Regions from separate parts of the Mycolicibacterium sichuanense genome, predicted to be linked through region 2. Evidence: riboswitches for the same ligand, from Rfam matches in the RefSeq annotation. Region 2 holds a riboswitch; the other holds the start of a gene.

Region 1 (11,611 bases), on a different contig from region 2:
CAGATGGCTGCGCACCGCGACCGGCCCGACACCGGGACCGCCGCCGCCGTGCGGGATGCAGAAGGTCTTGTGCAGGTTCAGGTGGCTGACGTCGCCGCCGAAATGCCCCGGCCGGGCCAGCCCGACGAGCGCGTTCAGGTTCGCGCCGTCGACGTACACCTGTCCTCCTACGTCGTGGACGGCGGCACAGATCTCCTCGACGTCGTGCTCGTAGACGCCGTGCGTCGACGGGTAGGTGATCATCAGCGCCGCGACCCGGTCGCCGTGTTCGGCGATCTTGGCGCGCAGGTCGTCCAGGTCGACGTCACCGTTGGCACGGCAGGCGACCACTACGACGCGCATACCGGCCAGCGCCGCGGACGCCGCGTTGGTGCCGTGCGCGCTCGACGGGATCAGGCAGATGTTGCGTTGCGCGTCACCACGACTCAGGTGGTAGGCCTGGATGGCGAGCAACCCGGCGTACTCCCCCTGCGATCCCGCGTTGGGCTGCAGCGACACCGAGTCGTAGCCGGTGAGCTGGGTGAGCCAGGTCTCGAGGTCGGCGATCAGCTTGCGCAGCCCCGGGGTGTCCGATGCCGGTCCGAACGGGTGCTGACGGGCGAACTCCGGCCAGGTGATGGGTTCCATCTCGGCGGCGGCGTTGAGCTTCATCGTGCACGAACCCAGCGGAATCATGCTGCGGTCGAGCGCGATGTCCTTGTCCGACAGCGAGCGCAGGTAGCGCATCATCTCGGTCTCGGTGCGGTAGCGCGTGAAGGCGGGGTGGGTCAGGAACGGCGAGGTGCGGGTGGCGATCTCCGGGCCCGCCCAGTGTTGACCGCCGCGGCTCGCGCCGAAGGCCTCGAGCACCTGCTCGACGTGGGTGGCGGTGGTCGCCTCGTCACATGACATCGAGACGTGGTCGGCGTCGACGAGCCACACGTTGATGCCGCGCTCCTTGGCGGCGGCGCGGACCTCCTCGGCCCGGCCGGGCACGCGGGCGAGCACGGTGTCGAAGAACGCGTCGTGCACCACCTCGACACCGGCGTCGGTGAGTCCGCTGGCGATCGCCAGCGCATTGCCGTGGACCCTGTGCGCGATTGCAGTCAGTCCGTCGGCGCCGTGGTAGCTGGCGTACATCGCCGCCATCACCGCGAGCAGCACCTGCGCGGTGCAGATGTTGCTGGTGGCCTTGTCGCGGCGGATGTGCTGCTCACGGGTCTGCAGGGCCAGCCGGTAGGCGGCCGACCCGTCGGCGTCCACCGACACGCCGACCAGGCGGCCGGGCAGCTGACGGGCATGCTTGGCGTGCACGGCCAGGTAACCGGCATGCGGGCCGCCGAATCCCATTGGGACGCCGAAGCGTTGGGTGGTGCCGAACGCGACGTCGGCGCCGAGGTCTCCCGGCGGGGTGATCAGCGTGGCAGCCAGCAGGTCGGCACCGATCGCGACCAGTGCGCCGCGCTCGTGGGCCTGAGCGACCAGTGCACTCCAGTCGGTGACGCGTCCGCTGGCGCCAGGCAGCTGCACGATGACGCCGAAGAAGTCCCCATCGGGCAGGCCCTCGCGCAGGTCGGCGGTGACGACCTCGATGCCCAGCGGCTTGGCGCGCGTCTCGATCACCGCGGCAGTCTGGGCGTAGACGTCGACGTCCACGGCGATCCGGTTCACCGAACCCTTCACCGCGCGGTGCATCAGCGTCATGGCCTCTGCGGCCGCGGTGCCCTCGTCGAGCATGGAGGCGTTGGCGACCTCGAGGCCGGTGAGGTCCTCGACCATGGTTTGGAAGTTCAGCAGCGCCTCGAGCCGGCCCTGGCTGATCTCGGGCTGGTAGGGCGTGTAGGCCGTGTACCAGGCGGGGTTCTCCAGGATGTTGCGGCGCAGCACGGCCGGGGTGAGCGTGTCGAAGTACCCCTGACCGATCATCGAGACGGCGACGGTGTTCGCGTCGGCCATCGCGCGCAGTTCGGCCAGCGACTGCTCCTCCGACGCGGGCGGCGGAAGCTGGTCGAGTCCGGGCGCCACGCCATCGGCGGTCAGCGCGTCGAGAATGCCCGCGGGCAGCGCCTTCTCGGCCAGTTCGCCGAGGCTGTCGACACCGATGACCCCGAACATCGTCGCGACGGCGTCGGTGTCGGGTCCGATGTGCCGGTCGGAGAAGCGGGGGGTGTGGTGCTCATTGCGGGGATGGGGCGGGGTACCGGACAAGGGAGGACCTCTCACACGTCAGAGCGTGGAACCGCTAGCGGTCCTCTCCCTCTGTCGTCGACCCGTGACGGGTGCCTGAGAGATTCGGCCGGAGCCGGCCAGGGCCGGTTTCTGCCTTTCCCCATGGGCGGGCGAACATCCGCCGCTTTCCAGAGGCATCGTGGCTCCGCGCGGTCCTGGGTGCCTGAGAGGTTGACGGAGAGGTGTTGCTCCTTCGGCGTCCGCAGCTGGCGACCACGGAACTCTCCCGCGAGGGGGCGATGCGGTGCCGAGTCTACCGGAGTGCCGGGATCTAGCCGATCTTGCGGTCGCGGTGCTTGCGGCGCGAGGCCAGCTCGTCCTCGGGGCTGGGGATGGACTCCCCGCCGTCGGCACGCTCACCCGGGAAGTCGGCGATGGCGCCGGTGAGTTCGCGCATGGCACCCGAGACCGCGATGCCGAACACGCCCTGACCACCTTGCAGAAGGTCGACGACCTCTTCGGCGGAGGTGCATTCGTAGACCGTGGTGCCATCGGAGAACAGCGTGATGTTCGCGAGGTCCTTGACGCCGCGCTGGCGTAGGTGATCGACCGCGACACGGATGTTGTGCAGCGAGATGCCGGTGTCCAGAAGCCGTTTGACGATCTTGAGGACCAGGATGTCCTTGAACGAGTACAGCCGCTGGCTGCCCGAGCCCGCCGCACCGCGGATGGACGGGACCACCAGCGAGGTGCGTGCCCAGTAGTCCAGCTGGCGGTAGGTGATGCCCGCGATCTGGCACGCACTGGGACCGCGGTAGCCAACCAATTCGTCCGGCACCGAGTCGTCGGGAAACAGGCCCGCCTGGATGGGTTCGCCAGGTGCGGCTGAGACCACCCGCTCCGGGGTGCCGCTGGATGTGAGATCCAACTGCTCCTGACGTGGCGTGTCGCCCACTGCCCATCCTCTCGCCGATCGAACTGGATACGTGCCCACGAGCCGTCAGCGACGGTTCAGCACGTTTGCTCCGAGTTCTCGAGTATGTCGAGCATACGCTCCCTGCTCGGCACTCACTGCCTCTCGTAGTGAATGAAGTATGGCTGTCGACGGGTTCCATCGGGGAAACTCGCTCCGCGTGTCGAGCGCGTGAGACGTATCCGTGACTATCGCGTCAGGTGGCCTTGAAGTCGTCGGGAGACACACTGTCGAGGAACTCCTTGAACTTCTCGACCTCGTCCTCGCGCACCGCGCCGGTGGTCTCCTCGTCGGACTCGTCCGGAATCAGCAGGCCCGCCTCGGCGAGCACCGCCTCCTCGACGTAGATCGGCACCCCGACCCGCATGGCGATCGCCACCGAGTCCGAGGGGCGCGCCGAGACCTTGATGTCGCGGTCGAAGACCAGGTCGGCGTAGAAGGTGCCCTCCTGCAGGTCGACGATCCGCACTTCCTTGAGCGAATGGCCAAGGGCGGTAATCAGATCCCGGATCAAATCGTGGGTCAGCGGGCGGGCCGGTTCGACGCCCTGCTGCTCCAGCGCGATCGCCTGGGCCTCGGTCTGACCGATCCAGATCGGCAGGTAGCGATCACCATTGGATTCGCGTAGCAGCAGAACCGGCTGGTTCTGGGGCTGCTCAACGCGAATTCCGATCACACGAACTTCGCCCATCTGTGTCTGCCCTCCGCCTGAAAGCCGGTCCTGAAACCGTCGTGCCGAGTCTAATCCTCAGCGATCGAGTACGTCGCGCACCGCAGACTTGATCAGCGAGGTGTGCAACGTGATGGCCAGTGCAGCGACCTCGCGGGCCAGGTCGTCGGCGCGGTCTCGCGCGCCTGCCTTGACCACCGGCCCGGCGATCTGGGCGATCAGGTCCGACTGCCGGTCGGCGGCCGAACGGAACGCCCGCAGGTGCCGGGGTTCGACGCCGTAGTCGGCCAAGGCCTTGGCGCACTGCGCCGTCACGACAGAGTGCTCGTCGAAGAACCCACCGGGCCCGGTCCTGATCACGCCCGCCTTGATCAGCGAGCCGAGGAGTTCTTCGTCGACCCCAGAGCGGGACAGCAGGTCCTCCCGGCTCAGCCGGACCTGGGCCGGCGCGACGGCGGCCGTGTCGTAGGCGCTGGCGTCACCGGCCCGGTCCTGCGAGACCTGGACCAATCGCGGTACGCCATAACCGGTTCCGGTGTCGGGGAGCGCCCCGTCGGGCTGCGCGTCGAGTTGGGCCTTGATGACCTTCAACGGCAGGTAGTGGTCCCGCTGAGCGGTCAGGATGAAGCGCAACCGCGCACAGTCGTATGCGGTGAATCGCCGGTAGCCCGAGCCCGAGCGTTGCGGCGTGACCAGACCTTCGGCTTCCAGGAAGCGGATCTTGGAGATGGTCACGTCCGGAAAGTCGGGTCGCAGCGAGTCGAGGACCGCTCCGATCGACATCCCGGCGAGCGCTGGGGTGTCGGGCGCGGTCATTAGCCTGCCGTGCTGCCGTCGTCGCCCTTCGGTCCGGTGAGGAAGACCAGTCGGAACTTTCCGATCTGGACTTCGTCGCCGTTTGCCAGCACCGCGGAGTCCACGGGCTCGCGGTTGACGTAGGTGCCGTTGAGACTGCCGACGTCGACGACCTGGAACTCACCGGACTCGAGCCGGAACTCCGCGTGGCGGCGGCTGACGGTGACGTCGTCGAGGAAGATGTCGCTGTCGGGGTGGCGACCCGCCGAGGTGCGCGCTTGATCGAGCAGGAATCGCGACCCTGCGTTCGGACCGCGCTTGACGACGAGCAGGGCCGAACCAGCCGGAAGTCCCTCGACTCCCGATACGGCGTTGTCACCGCCCGTTGCTGGCGGGGCGTCCAATTCGTTGAGGAAGTCCGATCGAAAGACCGATGTGGTCTCGACCGTCACTTCTTCGGACTGATCAGCTCCCGAACTGGTGTCGTTGTCCGTCACCCGGTGCTCCTCACTGGCTGCTGTGGCGATGGTCGGCGGACACGCCAACCACGACGCCGGCCGTCATGCGTCTCGAGACGACCGTACCGCGCGCCGGGGTCGGCCGTGTCCACCACCGCCTGAATTTCATTCGTCGAGGGTCGCGCCGTAGGCGTCGGCGTCGAGCAGACCGTCGAGTGCCTCGGAGAGCTCGGCGGCATCGATCTGCAGGTCGACGAGCCATCCGGCGCCGTACGGATCGGAGTTGACCAACTCCGGCGAGTCCGCGACGTCGCCGTTGACGGCAACCACTTTCGCGGTGATCGGGGCGTACAGATCCGAATTCGACTTCGTCGACTCGACGGTGCCGAACTCGGCGCCGGCGGTGACTTCGGCGTCGACGTCGGGCAGCTCGACGAAGACGACGTCCCCGAGCGCGGCCTGGGCGTAGTCAGTGATGCCGACCCGGACGGTGTCGTCGCCGGTCCGACGCACCCATTCGTGTTCCTCGGTGTAGTAGAGATCGGACGGAATCTCGCTCACTGGGCTCCTCATTGGCCTCGGTGGTCATCAGCGTGGTGCGGATGTCGTGCTCACTTGACTGGCTGAGCGTATTGGCGGGGTTTCGGTTGCCGCAAGGCGGTCACGTTCACCACGCCAGCCTGTTGCACCGACATTGTGCCGCCAACCCGCTCGACACTGTCCACGGCCCCGCCTGGGATGTTCATCGCGGCGGCCAGGGTGGCCGGATCGCCAATTGCCAGAACGGAATAGGGCGGGGACAGCGTGGTGCCGTCGACGACGAGCGCACCGGGCTGCCCGACCACCCAGGTGTCGACGCCGACCCGCACCGGCGGCTGGACCGGACCGCTGATCTGCATGGCCTCGGCGCCCGCGGCGCGCAGCTCGTTGACCACGTCCAGCATGGTCTCCGGCGACACTCCAGGAGCGGTGTCGGCGATGGCGATCGTCACTCCGGGTCCGGTGGCAGCCACCGTGCCGATCAGGATCGACAGGGCCGCCAGCCGCGCCCGCGCGTTCTCGATCGCCGCCTCGTCGTTGCTGCCCGAGAACTGCAGCGACTCGAGCGTGCGCTGCAGGTCGGCGACCTCGGTATTGAGCGCGGCTTCGCGTTGCTGCAGCGAGTCGAGCAGGACCAGCAGGTCGGCCGGCCTTGCGGTCTCCAGGGAGTCTCCAGATTCGGTCTGGCGCGCCTGCGTGACGATGGCCACGCCGAGCAGCACCACCAGCACGATGGCCAGCCCCCCGAAGACGAGCTGGGACCGGCTGCGGCGGGGGGCGGGGGGCGCGGCGCCGGCGCGCCGCTCGTGCCTGCCGTGTTCGGGGGTCGGTTCGGGGGTCGGTTCGGGTTCGGTCTCGGTCATGGCTCAGGCGCCGAACAGTCTGCGCCGCAGGGCGGCGGCGTTGCCGAAGATCCTGATGCCGAGCACCACGATGATCGCCGTGGACAGCTGGGTCCCCACTCCCAGCTGATCGCCGACGAAGACGATCAGCGCGGCGACGAGCACGTTGAAGACGAACGACACCACGAACACCTTGGCGTCGAAGATGCGCTCCAGATACGCGCGCAGGCCGCCGAACACCGCATCCAGCGCCGCGACGACCGCGATCGGGAGGTAGGGCTGGATCGCCTCCGGCACGCTGGGATGGAACACCAGGCCGAGGACGATGCCGACGACGAGTGCGGCTATACCGACCATCTATCTCCGATCACGCTCTCTACGGATTCCCGCATCATGGCCCGACCTGCTTGGCGAAGTTGACGTCTCGGACCGAGCCTGCGGGCAGCTTCAAGTCGTCGGCCTCGCCGACGGTGACCATGACGCCGTACGACGCCTCCAGCAGATGCAACCGTGCCAGCGCCGGGCTCTGGCCGAAGGTGTCGGATATCCCGTGCGGCGGCCCGACGGCCAGGACCACGTACGGGTTGGCGATGGGCTGATTGTCGACCAGCAGGCCCCCGCCCGCCTGGCGGATGGTGACGTTCGGTCCGATCCGCACGCCGCCGACGGCGATGGCCTCGGCGCCGCTGACCCACAGCGAGTTGACCACCAGCTGCAGATCCCGGTCGAGGATGACCTGCGGGCTGCCGGCGACCCGCTGCTTGGTCACGTCGGTCAGGTCGCGGGCCGCGCTGGGCTCGGTGATGGTGACGGTCAGGCCGGGGCCGTGCACCGCGGTGGCCGCGGCGGCGAACTCCGCGACGTCGAGGTCGGCCAGCAGCTGACGGCCGCGCTGGTCGCCCTCGAGCCGGCTGCGCCGCTCCGACTCGACCCGTCCCGCCAGCGCATTGCGCCGGGCCAGGTCCTGGTCGGTCGCGCGCTGCGCGCTACGCACCCCCTCGGCCAGCACCTGCCGGCTCTCCTGGGTCGTCGGGGCGACCGACTGCGCCTGCGCGGCGGCGGCCGCGAACACCGCGGTGACCAGTGACCCGGCCAGGATCCGCCAGCCCCAGTTCGTTGCCACCCCCCGCCGCTCCCCCGAAGCCCTGCGCTCGGCCGCCGCGGCGTACCCGGGGTCGAGGTGATCCGACAGCAGCGACCGCAACAGCGACGGCACCGGGATCAGGCTCGGCGCCCCCGCGACGTGCGCGCTGCGTCCGGCGTCCGGGCTGTAGCCGCCGAGCGCGCGCCCCTCGTCAGACACGTCCCCGCGGGCGCCGGGGCATCCGTCGCACCACCATCGTCACCTGGATCAGATACAGCACGCCCGACCACAGGTACATCGCCATCCCCCAGCCAAGGAAGGCCCATCCGATGGCCAGGATCACCCGGCTCCACAGCGCGTCCCACTGGCCGAGCAGCACCAGCGGGAAGCCCGACATCAGCGCGAACGTGGCGGCCTTGCCGACGTAGGTGACGCTGAGCGCGGTCAGTCCGCGGCTGCGCAGCACCGGCAGCGTCGACGCCAGCACGACGTCGCGGACCAGCAGCACCACCACGAACCACCACGGCACGATGCCGACCGAGGCCAGCGCGACCGGCACCACGACCATGTAGATGCGGTCGACGGCCGGGTCGAGCAGCGCGCCCAGCCGCGACGATTGGTTGTCGACGAGCCGGGCGATCTTGCCGTCCGCCCAGTCCGAGAACCCGCTGAACATCAGCACCGCGACGGCCCAGCCATTGGCCTGGGCGACGAGCAGGTAGATGAACACCGGCACCAGGACGAGCCGCAACACGCTCAGCGCGTTGGGAATGGTCAGTATTCGGTCGCTCGGCTCGCGGGTAGCCTCGCCACGGCCCTTCGTCGTGGGCTCCATGCAGATGAACCTAGCGGAACACCCCAGGCAGGCTCAGCGCCGACATGGAGTCGTCCGCCAAGGGATTGTCGTGAATCATGTAGGTCCACGTCGAGGTCGGCCTGGCGAGTTTGGACAGGTCCAAACCCTGCTCGTCGGTCAGCACGTTGGCCGTCTCGAAGGTCTGCTGCGCGGCCTCGATGGCATCGGCGGCCAGTGAGGCGAACGCGTCGACGGCGAGCCGATGGAACTCGTCGAGCGGGTTCTGCCTGCCGAGGGCGCGCAGGTGGATGCTCTCGCGGATGTCGGACAGGTAGGCCTGATGGTCGGCCCAGCCGCGGTCGAGGTGGTACAGCATGATCTGGCGGCAGATCTTCTCCAGCCGCTCCTCGTCGACCTCCGCCGCCAGCTCGGCATACCGCTCGGGTGCGCGTTCGGCGAGTTCTTCGCGGGCGGTTGCGGTGCGCAGCAACGTGTTTCGCCGCTCCACCAGGATGGCGCGCTGCTGGGCCACCAGCTGGTTGTAGCGCCAGGTGTTGGCGTGGACGTCGAGCAGCCTGCCCTCGGCGACGCGCTGGGCGTGCTCGAGCAGCTGGGCGGCCTTGGGGTTGGTGATGCGCCCGTCCTCGTCGGTGGCCATCGGCAGCTTCTCCGGCTCCAGGTGCGCGACGACGACGTCGTCCTCCCAGCTGGAGAAGAACACCGACGAACCCGGGTCGCCCTGACGTCCGGCGCGACCGCGCAGCTGATTGTCCAGCCGCTCGGTGTGGTGGCGGCCGGTGCCGATCACGTGCAGCCCGCCGAGTGCGGCGACCTCCTCGTGGCCGGCCTCGTTCGAGCCACCGAGCCGAATGTCGGTGCCACGCCCGGCGATCTGGGTCGACACCGTCACCGCGTTGAGCTTGCCCGCCTCGGCGATGACGAGCGCCTCCTCCTCGTCGTTCTTTGCGTTCAGCACGACCGCCGGGATACCGGCCTTGACCAGCCGTTCGTGCAGTTCCTCTGACTCGGCGACGTCGCGCGTGCCGACGAGCACCGGCTGCCCGGTCCGGTGGATCGACTTGATGTGGTCGATGACGGCGTCGATCTTGGCGGCCGCGGTGATGTAGACCCGGTCGGCCTCGTCCTCGCGAATGTTCGGGGTGTTCGGCGGAATTGGCGATACCCCGAGCTTGTAGAACTGGCGCAGCTGCTCGCCGGCCGCCAGCGCGGTACCGGTCATGCCGCACACCGTCGGGTAGCGGTTGATCAGCGCCTGGACCGTGATGGTGTCGAGCACCTCGCCGGTCTCGGTGGTCTCGATGCCCTCCTTGGCCTCGACCGCGGCCTGCAGTCCGTCCGGCCAGCGCTGCAGCTGGGCGATGCGCCCGCGCGAGGCGTTGATCAGCTGCACCCGGCCGTCGCGCACGATGTAGTGCACGTCGCGCTGCAGCAGCACGTGCGCGTGCAGGGCGACGTTGATCTCGGTCAGCGTGGTGCTGACATTCTCCTCGGAGTAGATGTCGACGCCGCCGAGGGCCTTCTCCAGCTTGCGGGCGCCCGCGTCGGTCAGGTGCACGTTGCGACGGTCGGCGTCGGTGTCGTAGTCCTTGCCGGCGACGAGTTCGCCGACCATCTCGATGATCTCCAGCCGCGGCGTCTCGCGGTGCGTGGTGCCGGCCAGCACCAGCGGCACCAGGGCCTCGTCGACGAGCACGGAGTCGGCCTCGTCGATCAGCGCGACGTCGGGGTCCGGAGACACCAGGTCCTCGACGTCGGTGACGAGCTGATCGCGCAGCACGTCGAAGCCGATCTCGTTGACCGAGGCATATGTGACGTCGCAGGCGTAGGCGGCACGGCGTTCGTCGGGGGTCGACTCGGCGGTGATCCAGCCGACGGTCAGGCCCATGGCCTCGAGCAGCGGGCCCATCCACTCGGCGTCGCGGCGGGCCAGGTAGTCGTTGACGGAGATGACGTGCACGTTGCGCCCGGCGATCGCATAACCCGCGGCGGCGATCGCACCGGCCAGGGTCTTGCCTTCACCGGTGGCCATCTCGACGACGTCGCCGGCCAGCATGCGCAGCGCGCCGAGCAGCTGAACGTCGAACGGGCGCAACGTGGTTGCTCGTTCGGAGGCCTCCCGGGCGATGGCCAGGAACTGCGGGATGTCGGCCGACTCGGCCAGCCCCTCCAGGTTCAGCAGCTTCGCGGCCTTCTGCAGCTTCTCGGCGTCGAGGCCGGCCGCCTTCTCGTCGTACTCCGCCGAGGCGCGCACCAGATCCATGGACTGGGCCTGGTCCTTGTCGGTGCTGGCACCGAGCAGCTTCCAGAAGCGGTTGCTCAGCCGCCCCTGGGTACGGTCCTTGGTCTTGGGCGCGATCTTTGGCACCCGTTCACGGTACGCGGCGCCTCCCGGACTCTGCGAGCGTGCGTGTCGGTCCGCGACACGCCGCTCGACTTCGGCACTCCGCGCACGCTCGCCGACCTCGGTACTGCGGTAACTTCGCGCTCGGGAGTGTCGCCGGACATCCGCGGGGGGTCTGATGGATTCGGGACGGTTCAGACCCTCGATCGACTGGAGCACCGAGTTCCTCGGCTCCACGCTCTGGGTGCTGAAGACCTTCGCCATCACCGCGGTCGGCCTGGCCGTCGTGCTGGTCCTGCTCGCTCGCCTCACCGCGTGGGGACGTCAGTTCTGGCGGATCAACGGGCCGTACTTCACCGCCCGCGGATCGCGTCTGGTCGTGTGGGCCATGTTGGCCGCCCTGCTGGTCTCGGCCATCGTCTCGGTCCGCATCACCGTGCTGCTCAGCTATTACGGCAACGACCTGTTCTCGTCGCTGCAGGTGGCGTTCGAGGGCAGCGGGACGCCGGATGGCGTCCGCAAGCACACCGGCATCGACGGGTTCTGGTCGGCCATGCGCATCTTCGCCGTGCTGGCGTCGGTCGCGACGGCCCGCACGCTGGTCGACCTCTATCTGATGCAGCGCTTCACCATTCGCTGGCGAATATGGCTGACCCGTCGGCTCGTCGACGACTGGCTTGGCGGGTACGCCTACTACCGCGGCCAGCTGATGAGCACGCCGATCGACAATCCCGACCAGCGCATCCAGCAGGACGTCGACATCGTCACCGCGGGCACGGGCGAGCCGAACACCCCGTCGCACGGATCGGGTGCCACGTTGTTGTTCGGGGCCGTCGAATCGGTGTTGAGCGTCGCGTCCTTCGGCGTGATCATGTGGCAGCTGTCCGGGCCGTTGACCGTCTTCGACGTCACGTTGCCGCGGGCGCTGTTCTGGATCGTCATC
Region 2 (11,611 bases):
CGGCCGCGACGCTCGGGAAGTGGGAGGTTGCCACGTAGTCTCGGACATCACCATGGACGACGAGGTGATGCAGCTCCCCAGCGGCCGGATTCGGGTCCGCCGAGACGGCAAGGTGATTCGCGCGTTGGGGCTGCGGTACGCGATGGCGCGGCGCTTCCAACCGTGCGAGCCGGTGCCCGTCACCGACGACCTCGTCGACGCGACGACACCCGGGCCCGTCTGCCCGCAGCTGCCATCGCGCCTGGAGTTCGTGGTCGGGCCCGTCATGGCGGGCCTCGATCAGGACGAGGACTGCCTGGCGCTGACCGTCGTCGCCCCCGTTCCCGATGGCAGGGCCCGCCCGGTGATGGTGTTCCTCCACGGCGGGGCATACGTCACCGGGAGTGGGCAGCCGGCCGCCTACGACCTCTCGGCGATGGCCGCGGAGGGCGGGGTCGTCACGGTGACGGTGAACTATCGCCTTGGCATCTTCGGGTATCTCGCGATCGACGGCCTCTCCCCCGCGAATCTCGGCCTGCTGGACCAGATCGCCGCGCTGCGGTGGGTCAGGGAGAACATCGGCGGGTTCGGCGGCGATCCTGACGCCGTCACCATCTTCGGCCAGTCCGCCGGCGCGGACAGCGTGTCCTACCTCCTGGTTGCCGACGGCACCGAGGGCCTCTTCCGGCGCGCCATCCTCCAGAGCGCTCCGCTTGGGGTGCAGCGGGGGCGCGCGGCCATGAGCCGGGCGATGGCCGTCGCCGCGCGGGAAGTATTGGGCGCCAACCCGGAAGCGGCATCCACCGCGGACCTGCTGGTTGCTCAGTCCGCGGCAGCCGCCGCAGCCGCGCCGTTCGGAACCGTCGCGCAGATGCCCTTCGGCCCGCAGTCGGGCCAGCATCCGCTACCCGAGGACGACGAGGTCGAGGCGCGCCAGCTCGACGTCGCCCGTCGCCTCCCGGTCATGATTGGCACGACGTCCGACGACGCCTTGCCATTCCTGAGTCTCGACCCACGGCTGGCGCGCGCCTTCGGTCTTCCCGTCCTCGGCCCGCCCGTGCGGCGGCTCCTGAGCTCGGTTGTCACCAGACGACTCTTCGGCCGTCCCTCATCGGCCTACGCCAAGCGACACCGGCGAGGCGGCGGCCATGCCGTGACCTACGTCTTCGACTGGCACCCCGCCAACAGCTCGCTGCGGGCATGCCACTGCATCGAACTTCCCTTTCTGATGGGCTCATTCGCCGACTGGGCGACGGCGCCGATGCTCGGACCGCAGTCCCGGCCGGCTCTCGACGAACTCGGGCCAAGGATGCGCCAGCTCTGGTACGAGTTCGCCCACGGGATGTTCGACGAAGCCGACGCCCACCTGCAGCTGCCGGGGGCGTTGGCTCCGTCGTGAGCCGCTACGGACTCTGGTGCACGCTGGTGTCCACCTGCGGCACCGACGCGCTCGATTGGTTCTGCTGATTGGCCCAGATGTCGTGACTCAGATCCGCCTGAGCGGGTGCAGCCAGACTCACGACGCCTGCCGTCAAAACGCCGACGAGGACGCCGACGACTCCAAACTTCTTCATGATGATGCCTTCTCACTTCGTCTGGGATCGCTTTGCGGTCCCGAGAGCTGAAACTGATTGCCGCCCCGTGGGATTCCGCAGAAGCAGGATTTCAGCGAGTTGGCAGCATTCCCGCGGCGAACCCGAATGTGGACACCGGCCGGGTTCTCGCGGCGGTCCCCGCCACGCCACTGACGGACTTTGCCAGCAACGCTTGTGCACTAGACCTTGACGATGCAAGATATGACGCACGCGATAATTTCTTCGAAGGGGGTTTCATGACATCTCGGGTGCGCGGCTTCGCCGCGGGGATCATGCTGGTGGGGGGCGCGATGTTGAGCGCACCGGCCGCCCATGCCGGACAAGTCGTCAACGAGCCGCGGATTCCCGCACCCGCACCTGCGCCGCAACCGGTGGTGCAGATGTTCGACTGCCAGGGCTCGACGGGTGACCACGGTTGCGGCGCTGGCTTCTTCTGGCGCGACGGCTGGCACGGCTTCGGTTGCTACCCATGCTGAGTCGCAGAGTCCTGATGCCGTCTTCGCGATGCACCGTCGCCACGACCGCGGCCATGGCAGCCGCCGCACTGGCATTTCCGGCTACCGCCCTGGCGGCGCCCATCGACTACACCACCTTGCCCGTCGACCCCAACGTGATCACCGACTCCGTTGCCTATCATGCGGATCCACCGCTGCTGAATCCTGAAGGCAAGTCAGGCATCGAGGTCGTCTACACGCACCGGGACGGGACGAGGGCCATCACCGACATGGTCTTCGTCCTGCCCGATCCCCAGGCAGCCACCGTGGCGCTCGACGTCAGCCGTGGTGACGTGCTCGCCGACATCCCCGGAGCTTCGTCCCGCCCGATCGCCATCGGTCAGAACGGGACGCTGATCACCGGCCGGGCGACCAACGGTCAAGCCGCCAGTGTCCTGATCTTCACGGAGGGGCCCGCCGTTGCTGCCGTGCGGTTCAACGGCGCCGCCGGCGATCCCGTGCCGCTCGATCTGGTCACCGGGTACGGCAAGCAGCAGGACGCCAACATCCTCGCGGCCCTCAACGCCTAACCCAACCCTGCGCCGAGTGTGGAGACGATGCGCGCCCTCGAGGCCCGAGGCGTGCCGAAACTCCACACTCGGCGCGGGTCGGGGGCTCTGGTGGCTAGGCACCCGATGACGGGTTGGCACCCTCGGACTTGAACTCCGGTCCGGGCAGCCGCAGCAGCAGGCGTGCACCACCCAGCGGGCTGACGTCCAAGTGGGCTGTGCCACCGTGCAATTCGGCCTGCTGGGCCACCAGCGCCAGGCCCAGGCCCGAGCCCGACCGGGACGCGGTGGTGCCGCGCGCAAACCGCTCGAAGACAGCGGCGCGCTCCTCCTCGGGGACACCGGTGCCGTTGTCGTCGACGGCGATCTCGACCCCCTCGACCGAACTGACGACACTCAACCGGATCTCCGAGGCACCACCGTGTTTGACCGCGTTGGCGATGGCGTTGTCGATCACCAGCCGAAGACCGGCCGGGAGCCCGACGATCAGCTTGGACGACGACGACGAAAGCGTCACGCGCAGACCGGGATAGACGCGAAGGGCGTCGTGCGCCGCGCGGTCGAGGAGTTCGGTGACGTCGAAGGTGACGAAGTCGTCGGTGGTGGTCAACTCACCCTGAGCCAGCCGCTCCAGCGCCGTCAGCGTCGCCTCGATCCGGCCCTGGGTGCGGACGACGTCACCGATCACCTCGTCGCGCTGTTCAGGGGCCAGGTCGAGCGTCGACAGCACCTCCAGGTTGGTGCGCATGGCAGTCAGCGGTGTTCGCAGTTCGTGCGAGGCAACCGCGGCGAAGTCGCGCGCGGACTCCAGCGCGGCCTTGGTGCGCTGCTGCTCGGTGCCGATGCGGGCCAGCATGCCCTCGACGGCCTCGGCGATCTCCACCGCCTCCCGCACGCCGCGCACCTGGACCTCGTCGGGCATGGACTGGGCGTTGATGGCGCGTGCCTGCTGCGCGAGCAGGCGGAAGGGATTGATCATCAGCAACGAGATCACCCACCCGACGATCACCGTTCCCGCGATCACGCCGCTGCAGATCAGCAACACCCGCATGTGCAGCTCGTCGATCCGGTGTTGCGTCTCGGCCAACGGGGCACCAAGCGCGATCGATCCCATTCCAGCGGCAAACGTGCGCACGCGGTACTGCACACCGTCGATCGAGGTGGTGGCGTACCCGTTGGGCAACTCGGGCAGGACTATGTTCGTCGGCACCGACACCGTGATGCCGCCGATGCGGGCGGTCCGCACCACGTTGCCGTCGGGCATCGGCTGCTGGGCGTCGGTGTTGGGCGAGCTGTTCAGCAGCGTGCTGACGTCACCGAGGCTGCTCACCGAATCGAGCCGGCGATCGAGCTGGCTGTACTGGTCGTCGGTGACACCCACCCACACCCACGTGCCGAGGACGATGACCAGCAAGATCACTGCGAGCGCGGAGACCACCACGATGGCCCGCAGGGACAGGACCCGGGTCAGTGGTGACATCAATCGGTACACCCGATCGTTGATTTCCACTATCGGAATCGCCGAGGGAGCCCTGGGCCTCTGGCGGCCGTGATCAACACCCCTGACACGCTACTGAGGGTACGTGGGCCGTGCTGCACGCGGCCGGTCTCGCGCGACCCTCATGCGGGTGCGGGGTCGGCGACCCACCCGCCACGGCGCAACGCGCCCGTCACGACGAGGTCGCCGTCGAGTACTACCGCGTCCGCGGGGGCCCCGGCCACCAGGCCCGCATGGGGAAGCCCGAGTGCGCGAGCGGGATTCAGCGACGCCTGCCGGACCGCCAGGTGCAGCGCCTCGTCTCTGGGCAGGCCGCTGTGTTCCACGGCGAACGCGAACACCCGGTCCATCGTCGCGGTACTGCCTGCGATGGTGTCCGTGCCCGCAACCCTGGCCACCCCGTCGACCACGTCCACGGCCAGGGGGCCGAGCAGGTAGCGTCCGTCGGTCATCCCGGTGGCGGCCATCGCATCGGTCACGAGCGACACCCGGTCGGGTCCCACCGTCGCCGTGACGTGCCGATAGACCGCGGGATGAACGTGAACGCCGTCGGTGATCACCTCGACGGTCACGCGCGAATCCTCCAGCAGCGCGACGATGGGCCCCGGCTCGCGGCGATCGATCGGGCGCATGGCGTTGAACAGGTGCGTGGCCACGGTGGCACCGGCCTCGATCGCCGCTGCGGCCTGGGCGTAGGTGGCCTCGGTGTGCCCCACCGCCACCACTACACCGGCGGCCACCAGCTGGCGGATGGCCGCGAGCGCGCCGTCGCGTTCCGGTGCGATGGTGACCATGCGGATCGCGCCGCTCGCGGCGTCCAGGAGGCGGTCGATCTCGTCGGGATCCGGGTCGCGCATCAGGTCGGGTCGGTGCGCACCACACCTCGATGTGGACAGCCACGGACCTTCGAGGTGGATGCCGTCGATCAGACCGGCGCGGACGTCGCCCGCCAATTCACCCACCTGCCTGAGCAATTCGTCGGGGTCAGCGGTGACCAGCGACGCGACGAGCCCGGTACTGCCGTGGCGTCGGTGCAACCCGACGGCAGTGACGGTCTCGGAGTGGACGGCGGTCGAGAAGTTGGCTCCGGCGCCGCCGTGCAGGTGGGTGTCGACGAACCCGGGGACCACCGTCGCCGCGCCGAGCGCGTGGTCGGGCGCCCGCGGCGGAGCACCCGCGCCCACCGCGGTCACCCCACCGTCGGACATCTCGATCCAGCCGGGGCGCAACGACTCTCGGCCGGTCAATACGGTAGCTGCGGTGAGGAGCATGACCGAGTTCAGATGCCTTGCCAGGCCGGCTTGGACTGGTAGGTCTCACGGTAGTAGTCGACCAGTTGCAGCCGTCGGGCGGCGGCGTCGTCGAGCAGGACCGTCACGTGCGGATGGTGCTGCAGGACGGTCGCAGGCCACATCGCACTGACCGGACCCTCCACCAGGTGGTGAACCGCCTCCGCCTTGCTGCGGCCCGTGGCCACCAGGATGACGTGCCGAGCCTGCATGATCGTTCCAAGCCCCTGGGTCAGGCAGTGCGTCGGCACCGCGTCGACGTCGTCGCCGAAGAAGCGGGCGTTGTCGATTCGCGTCTGCCGCGTCAGCGTCTTGATCCGCGTCCGCGAGGCCAGGGACGAGCCCGGCTCGTTGAACGCGATGTGCCCGTCGGTGCCGATCCCGAGGATCTGCAGGTCGACGCCACCGGCAGCGCGGATGGCGTCCTCGTAGGCCTCGCACGCCGCGGGGATGGCGGCCGCTGCGCCATCGGGACCCTGCACGGCGCCGGGGGCGAAGTCCACCCGCGAGACGAACACCGTGTCGATCACCGTCCGGTACCGCTCGGGGTGGTCGACCGGCAGCCCGACGTATTCGTCGAGGGTGAAGCCGCGGGCTTGCCGGAACGAGATCTCGCCGGCCTCGTGGCGTGCCACCAGTTCGTCGTAGATCGCCAGCGGCGAGGACCCGGTGGCCAGACCGAGCACCGCCGTGGCCTTGCGCTGCAGCAGCAGAGTGATCGCGTCGGCGGCGATCCCGCCGATCTCGCCGGCGTCGCGGCAGATGACGACTTCCATCTAGGTGGCCGCCGTCGGCTTGGTCGCGGTGAAGAGAGTTTCCCCGGTCGCTATCTCGGCACCCGACGTCACCGCGTCGGAGGCGACGACGTTTCCTGGCTCGCGCTCGTCCATCACGACCACGGGAACGATGGGATCGAGCCCCTTGGCCACGATCGCGGGTACGTCGTAGGTGATGACCAGTTGACCCGCCGTGACCTCGTCGCCCTGACTGACGTGGGTCGTGAAGCCCTCACCCTTCAGCGCGACGGTGTCCAGCCCCAGGTGCACCAACACGCCGACGCCGTCCGGGGTGAGGACTACGTAGGCATGCGGAAGCAGTTTCAGCAGTCGTCCGCTCACCGGCGCGACGGCCTCTACGACAGCGCTGGGGGGTTCGACCGCCGCGCCGTAGCCGACCATGCCCTGCGAGAAGACCGGATCGGAGACGTCGCGAAGCGGTATCGCACGTCCCGAGATCGGGGCGAGGACTGATGTGGTGCTCACTGCGGCTCCTTCGTGGCGACTGTGTGCCCAACAATACGAGCGCCCCGCAACAGGGTCTCGTGGTCCGGGGTTCTCGTCTAAGCTTCCGCACAGCGTGGGCGGGGGCGACGGGTGCGCACGAGGAGGGTGACCGACGATGAGCGAGACCATCGAAAATCAAGGGCCGCAACCGAAGTCGGGGCTGCGCATTCCGGGGTTCGCGCAGCTGCAGCGGCTTGGCAAGAGCCTCATGCTGCCGATCGCAGTGCTGCCGGCGGCCGGAATCCTGCTGCGGCTGGGCCAAGACGATCTGCTCGGGCGCATCAAGGCACCGGTCATCGGGCCGTTCTTCCAAGCGATGAGCGCGGCGGGCGACGCGATCTTCAGCAATCTCCCGCTGCTCTTCGCCGTCGGCGTCGCCATCGGATTCGCCAAGAAGGCAGACGGTTCGACGGCGCTGGCCGCCGTCGTCGGCTATCTGGTGGTTCAGGCGGTGTTCAAGACGATGTCGCCGATCGTCCTGGCCGGTCAGGTCGACAAGGCGGGCGAGCAGGCCCAGATCAACTACAGCGTGTTCGCTGGAATCGTGGTCGGTCTGCTCACCGCGTGGCTCTTCGATCGCTATCACACCATTCAATTACCCTCGTATCTCGGCTTTTTCGGGGGTCGGCGCTTCGTGCCGATCGTGGTCTCCCTGGCGTGCCTCTTCCTGTCGTTCGCGATGAGCTACTGCTACCCGCTCTTCGACGCGGGCTTGACCGGCCTCGGCAAGTTCATCGGCGGCTCGGGAGCAATTGGCGCGTTCGTCTATGGATTCGCCAACCGCATGCTGATCCCGCTCGGTCTGCACCACATCGTGAATTCCTTCGTGTGGTTCATCTACGGCGACTATCAGGCCCCCGACGGCAAGGTGGTCACCGGTGAGCTCACCCGCTTCGCCGCGGGTGATCCCTCCGCGGGTCTGCTGACCTCGGGCTTCTATCCGATCCTGATGTTCGGTCTGCCGGCCGCCGCGCTGGCGATGATCCACGTCGCCAACAAGAAGCAGCGCAAGGTGGCAGTCGGCATCCTGTCGGCGGCCGCACTGACCGCCTTCCTCACCGGTGTCACCGAGCCGCTCGAGTTCGCGTTCATGTTCGTGGCCTTCCCTCTCTACGTCATCCACGCCGTGCTCACCGGGCTGTCCCTGGCGATTGCCTACCTGCTCGACATCCACCTCGGCTTCTCGTTCTCCGCCGGCCTCATCGATCTGCTCCTGTACGGCACCGCGCCGGCCGCGAAGAACATCCCGCTGCTCATCGGCATGGGCGTGGTGTTCTTCGTCGTCTACTACCTGCTGTTCCGCTTCGCGATCACGAAGTGGAACATGCGGACCCCCGGCCGGGAACCCGACGACGAGTTCGAGGCCGAAGAGCGGGCCAACCTCGGCGAGGGCGCCGATGCAGCCACCGCGGTGATGCCGGGTGCGCCAGGCACCGCGACCGAGACCCGCACCGCCCCCGCGCCCGCGCAGGTCGCGGAGAGCACCGCCGAGCAACTCATCGCCGCCTTCGGTGGTCGGGCCAACCTCGTCAACGTCGACGCCTGCATCACGCGCCTGCGCATGGAGGTGGCCGACACCGGCAAGGTCGACCAGGCTCGACTCAAGAGCCTCGGCGCTGCCGGTGTCATCGAGGTCGGCAACAACGTCCAGGCGGTCTTCGGGACCCAGGCGGAGGTCTTGAAGAACGACATCATCGACGTCCTCTAGGACGCCGGGCGCCGAAACGACCCCCGCGACGCTGGCCGCCTGACCGCTTTCATGGCAAGGGCGCTTGATCGCGAGTAAGTTTCCGTCCACAACTCAATACGCTGTCGACGCGCAGCGGGAGATCCCCGTTCTCGGGGTGCCGTAGGAGCAACATCCTCCCCAGGAATCTCTCAGGCCCAGTACCGCCGCGCCGAGGCAACTCTGGAGAAAGCGCCGGGCACGACAGCGGCACTTACCGAAGGTGAATGGCACGCCCGTGGCGTCGCTCAATCTCTCAGGTCTCAGGACAGAGCGGGGAGGCGACCTGCACCGTCACATGCCGACCAGAGGTTCATCATGTCCATCCCAGCCCAGTCCATTTCCACCCTGCAAATTCCCACCCAGCCTCTTCCCACCCAGCCTCTTCCCACCCCGCCAATTCCCACCCAGTCCCTCGCCACCCGATGACCATCAGCGTCTTCGAGCTGTTCTCCGTCGGCATCGGCCCATCGAGTTCGCACACCGTCGGCCCGATGCGCGCCGCGGCGCGCTTCGCCGGCGAGGTCAGCCAGCGCGGGTTGCTCGATGCGACGGCGGACGTGCGCGTGGACCTGTACGGATCGCTGGCCGCCACCGGTGCGGGTCACGGCACGATGGCCGCGATCCTGCTCGGGTTGGAGGGTTTCGCGCCCGAGACCATCGACACCGACGAGATGGAGAGTCGGTTGTCCACCCTGCGGGAGCAGGGTTGGATCCTATTCGGCGGCGCCCAGCAAGTGGCACTGACCGAGGATGCGATGGTGTTGCGGCCCTTGACCGTTCACGAGCGGCACGCCAACGCGATGACGCTCGCCGCGTTCGATGCGGACGGCACCGAGCTGCACCGGCAGACGTACTTCTCGGTCGGCGGCGGCTTCATCGTCAGCGCCGACGACGAGCTCCCGGATGGCGATCGACCTTCACCCGTCGACGCTCCCCTCGCCTTCGACAGTGCCGCCCGGCTGCTCCAGCTCGCCGACGCCCAAGGTCTCGCGATCAGCCAGGTCATGCTCGCCAACGAGTGCGCCACCCGCTCAGAGGACGAGGTGCGCACCGGCCTGCTGCACATCCACCAGGTGATGCTGCAGTGCCAGCGCAAGGGCATCGAACGCACCGGCAATCTGCCGGGCACCCTCGGCGTGCGACGGCGGGCCCACGATTGGTACGAGCGTCTCGACCGCGACGATCCCGACCGCGACGTCGCCTTCGCCGAGGACTGGGTGAACCTGGTCGCACTCGCGGTCAACGAGGAGAACGCGTCCGGCGGACGCGTGGTCACGGCCCCGACGAACGGGGCCGCGGGCATCATTCCCGCCGTATTGCACTATGCGCTGCACTACACCCGCGCGGGCGACGCCGACCCCGACGACGTGGTGGTGCGGTTCCTGCTCACTGCGGGCGCCATCGGTTCACTGTTCAAGCAGCGGGCGTCCATCTCGGGCGCCGAGGTCGGCTGCCAGGGCGAGGTTGGTTCGGCAGCCGCGATGGCGGCGGGAGCGCTGGCCGAGATCCTCGGCGGCACCGCGCAGCAGGTCGAGAACGCCGCCGAGATCGCCATGGAGCACAGCCTGGGCCTGACGTGCGACCCGATCGCCGGCCTGGTGCAGATCCCGTGCATCGAGCGCAATGCGATCTCGGCCGGCAAGGCCATCAACGCCGCGCGGATGGCACTGCGCGGGGACGGTTTTCACCGCGTCAGCCTCGACCAGGTGATCGAGACGATGCGCGCCACCGGGCTGGACATGAACTCCAAGTACAAGGAGACCTCGACCGGCGGACTGGCCATGCACGTTCCGGTCAACCGGGTGGAGTGCTGAGACCTCACCTACCGTGGGCGGTGAAGAATTGCGCGCTGGCCAGCGACGCGTTCGTCGCCCCCGTGGTGGGCCCGGCGTCGGGCAGGGCGAAGTTGCCGCTGGGCCAGGTGTGTCCGCCGCCGTCGATCTGGATGAACACCGCCGACGTGCCACCGGCGCAGCCCACCGAGGTGTAGCGCCGCAGACCGGTACCGTCGCCGACCGAGGGCAGGGCCTCCTCCACCGGGGCGTCCGAGCAGCCGTCCGCGGCGCGCCATCGGGCCGCCAGCGCCGGCGCCGAGAGGATGTCGCTGGCGCCACCCCGACCCACCATGCCGCCGCCACCGAACGGCACCACACCGTCGGCGGTGCCGTGGAACTGCAGGACCGACACCGGCCGCGACGGCGCGCACGGAACCCCCGAGCCGAGCGTGCCCGCCACCGGCGCGACGGCCGCGACGACGTCGGCGCGATCGCAGGCCAATCGATTGGCCATGAAACCCCCGGCCGACATGCCGGTGGCGAAGACCCGGCCCGGCGGGATGCCGTAGTCACGGACGAGTCGATCGACCAGCGCGACTAGGAAGCCGACGTCGTCGACGCCTTGCCGGTCTGGTGTCGAGGCGCCGCGTCCGTCGGCCCAGCTCTGGTCGATGCCGTCGGGGTAGGCCACGACCAAGCCAAGCGCGTCGGCGGCAGAATCGTAGTTCGAGATCGCCTCCTGCGCCTGACCCGTCGCGCCAGCGCCGTGCAGGTTGATCACCAGGCCCGCGGGCTGGTCATTGCCGGCCGGGGCGTGCACCAGGTACGTGCGTTGCAAACCACCGAACGACAGCTCCCCGCGCGTGTTGCCGGGAGGACCTGCCGCCGCGGACCCGCTGAGGCCGATCAGCGCGCAGCCGAGCGCAGTGACCAGGCCCGCCACCCATGCGCGCCCGGCAACCGTCAACATGCGGCGCCCACTTCTCGAAGCAATGCTCTCATCGGTGTCGACACGCGGGTCATTGAACGCAGCCGAGCTTGACGGCGGGTGAACGGCAGGTGCCCGACGAGATTTGCGCATGCCGCGTGCATTGACGGCCGCGCCCCGCGCAAAACCCCTACGCCCCGACCAGACCGCCGACCACACTCCTGACCAGCGATGTGACGAACGCGGCATCGATCACTTCGCGGGCAAACCAGCGCCGGTAGTACAGCGGCCCCATCAGCGCCGAGACGACGAACGCCCGATCCGTGGCTTCGGCGATCTCCCCCCTGGCCGCGGCCCTGTCGAGCACTTCGCGCAGTGACGCCGCGTGCCCTCGCTGGATCGATGCGTGCACCTCGGCGAAGGCCGGATCGCGCTCGGCGACGTCGACGAGCGACGGGACGACCGACGACCACCGGGCCGTCACGAGGAGTCCGCCGATGGCGACGAGGAGTTCGACCAGGTCGGTCTCCAG

The links. A riboswitch is a leader RNA that binds a small molecule or an ion and turns the genes downstream of it on or off. The one in region 2 is predicted to bind glycine.
Region 1: it holds a riboswitch for glycine, as region 2 does, so the genes downstream of both, gcvP (aminomethyl-transferring glycine dehydrogenase) here and SBI80_RS04530 (L-serine ammonia-lyase) in region 2, are expected to answer to the same signal.

Annotation. Positions count from the first base shown of each region.
Region 1 is NZ_JAWQPU010000006.1:402,435-414,045, forward strand. Features, by position in the region: gene gcvP (aminomethyl-transferring glycine dehydrogenase) at 1-2,187, opposite strand, end outside; glycine riboswitch at 2,229-2,348, opposite strand; glycine riboswitch at 2,349-2,447, opposite strand; gene SBI80_RS20305 (MerR family transcriptional regulator) at 2,480-3,103, opposite strand; gene SBI80_RS20310 (bifunctional nuclease family protein) at 3,318-3,812, opposite strand; gene ftsR (transcriptional regulator FtsR) at 3,870-4,607, opposite strand; gene garA (glycogen accumulation regulator GarA) at 4,607-5,083, opposite strand; gene gcvH (glycine cleavage system protein GcvH) at 5,210-5,605, opposite strand; gene SBI80_RS20330 (DUF881 domain-containing protein) at 5,656-6,447, opposite strand; gene SBI80_RS20335 (small basic family protein) at 6,451-6,783, opposite strand; gene SBI80_RS20340 (DUF881 domain-containing protein) at 6,818-7,729, opposite strand; gene SBI80_RS20345 (CDP-alcohol phosphatidyltransferase family protein) at 7,722-8,345, opposite strand; gene secA2 (accessory Sec system translocase SecA2) at 8,356-10,683, opposite strand; gene SBI80_RS20355 (ABC transporter ATP-binding protein/permease) at 10,847-11,611, shown strand, end outside.
Region 2 is NZ_JAWQPU010000001.1:930,261-941,871, reverse strand. Features, by position in the region: gene SBI80_RS04580 (carboxylesterase family protein) at 53-1,378, shown strand; gene SBI80_RS04575 (hypothetical protein) at 1,383-1,553, opposite strand; gene SBI80_RS04570 (hypothetical protein) at 1,811-2,050, shown strand; gene SBI80_RS04565 (hypothetical protein) at 2,065-2,598, shown strand; gene SBI80_RS04560 (sensor histidine kinase) at 2,693-4,057, opposite strand; gene nagA (N-acetylglucosamine-6-phosphate deacetylase) at 4,198-5,346, opposite strand; gene nagB (glucosamine-6-phosphate deaminase) at 5,355-6,140, opposite strand; gene SBI80_RS04545 (PTS sugar transporter subunit IIA) at 6,141-6,626, opposite strand; gene SBI80_RS04540 (PTS transporter subunit EIIC) at 6,763-8,355, shown strand; glycine riboswitch at 8,461-8,550, shown strand; gene SBI80_RS04530 (L-serine ammonia-lyase) at 8,799-10,190, shown strand; gene SBI80_RS04525 (extracellular catalytic domain type 1 short-chain-length polyhydroxyalkanoate depolymerase) at 10,195-11,121, opposite strand; gene SBI80_RS04520 (TetR/AcrR family transcriptional regulator) at 11,270-11,611, opposite strand, start outside.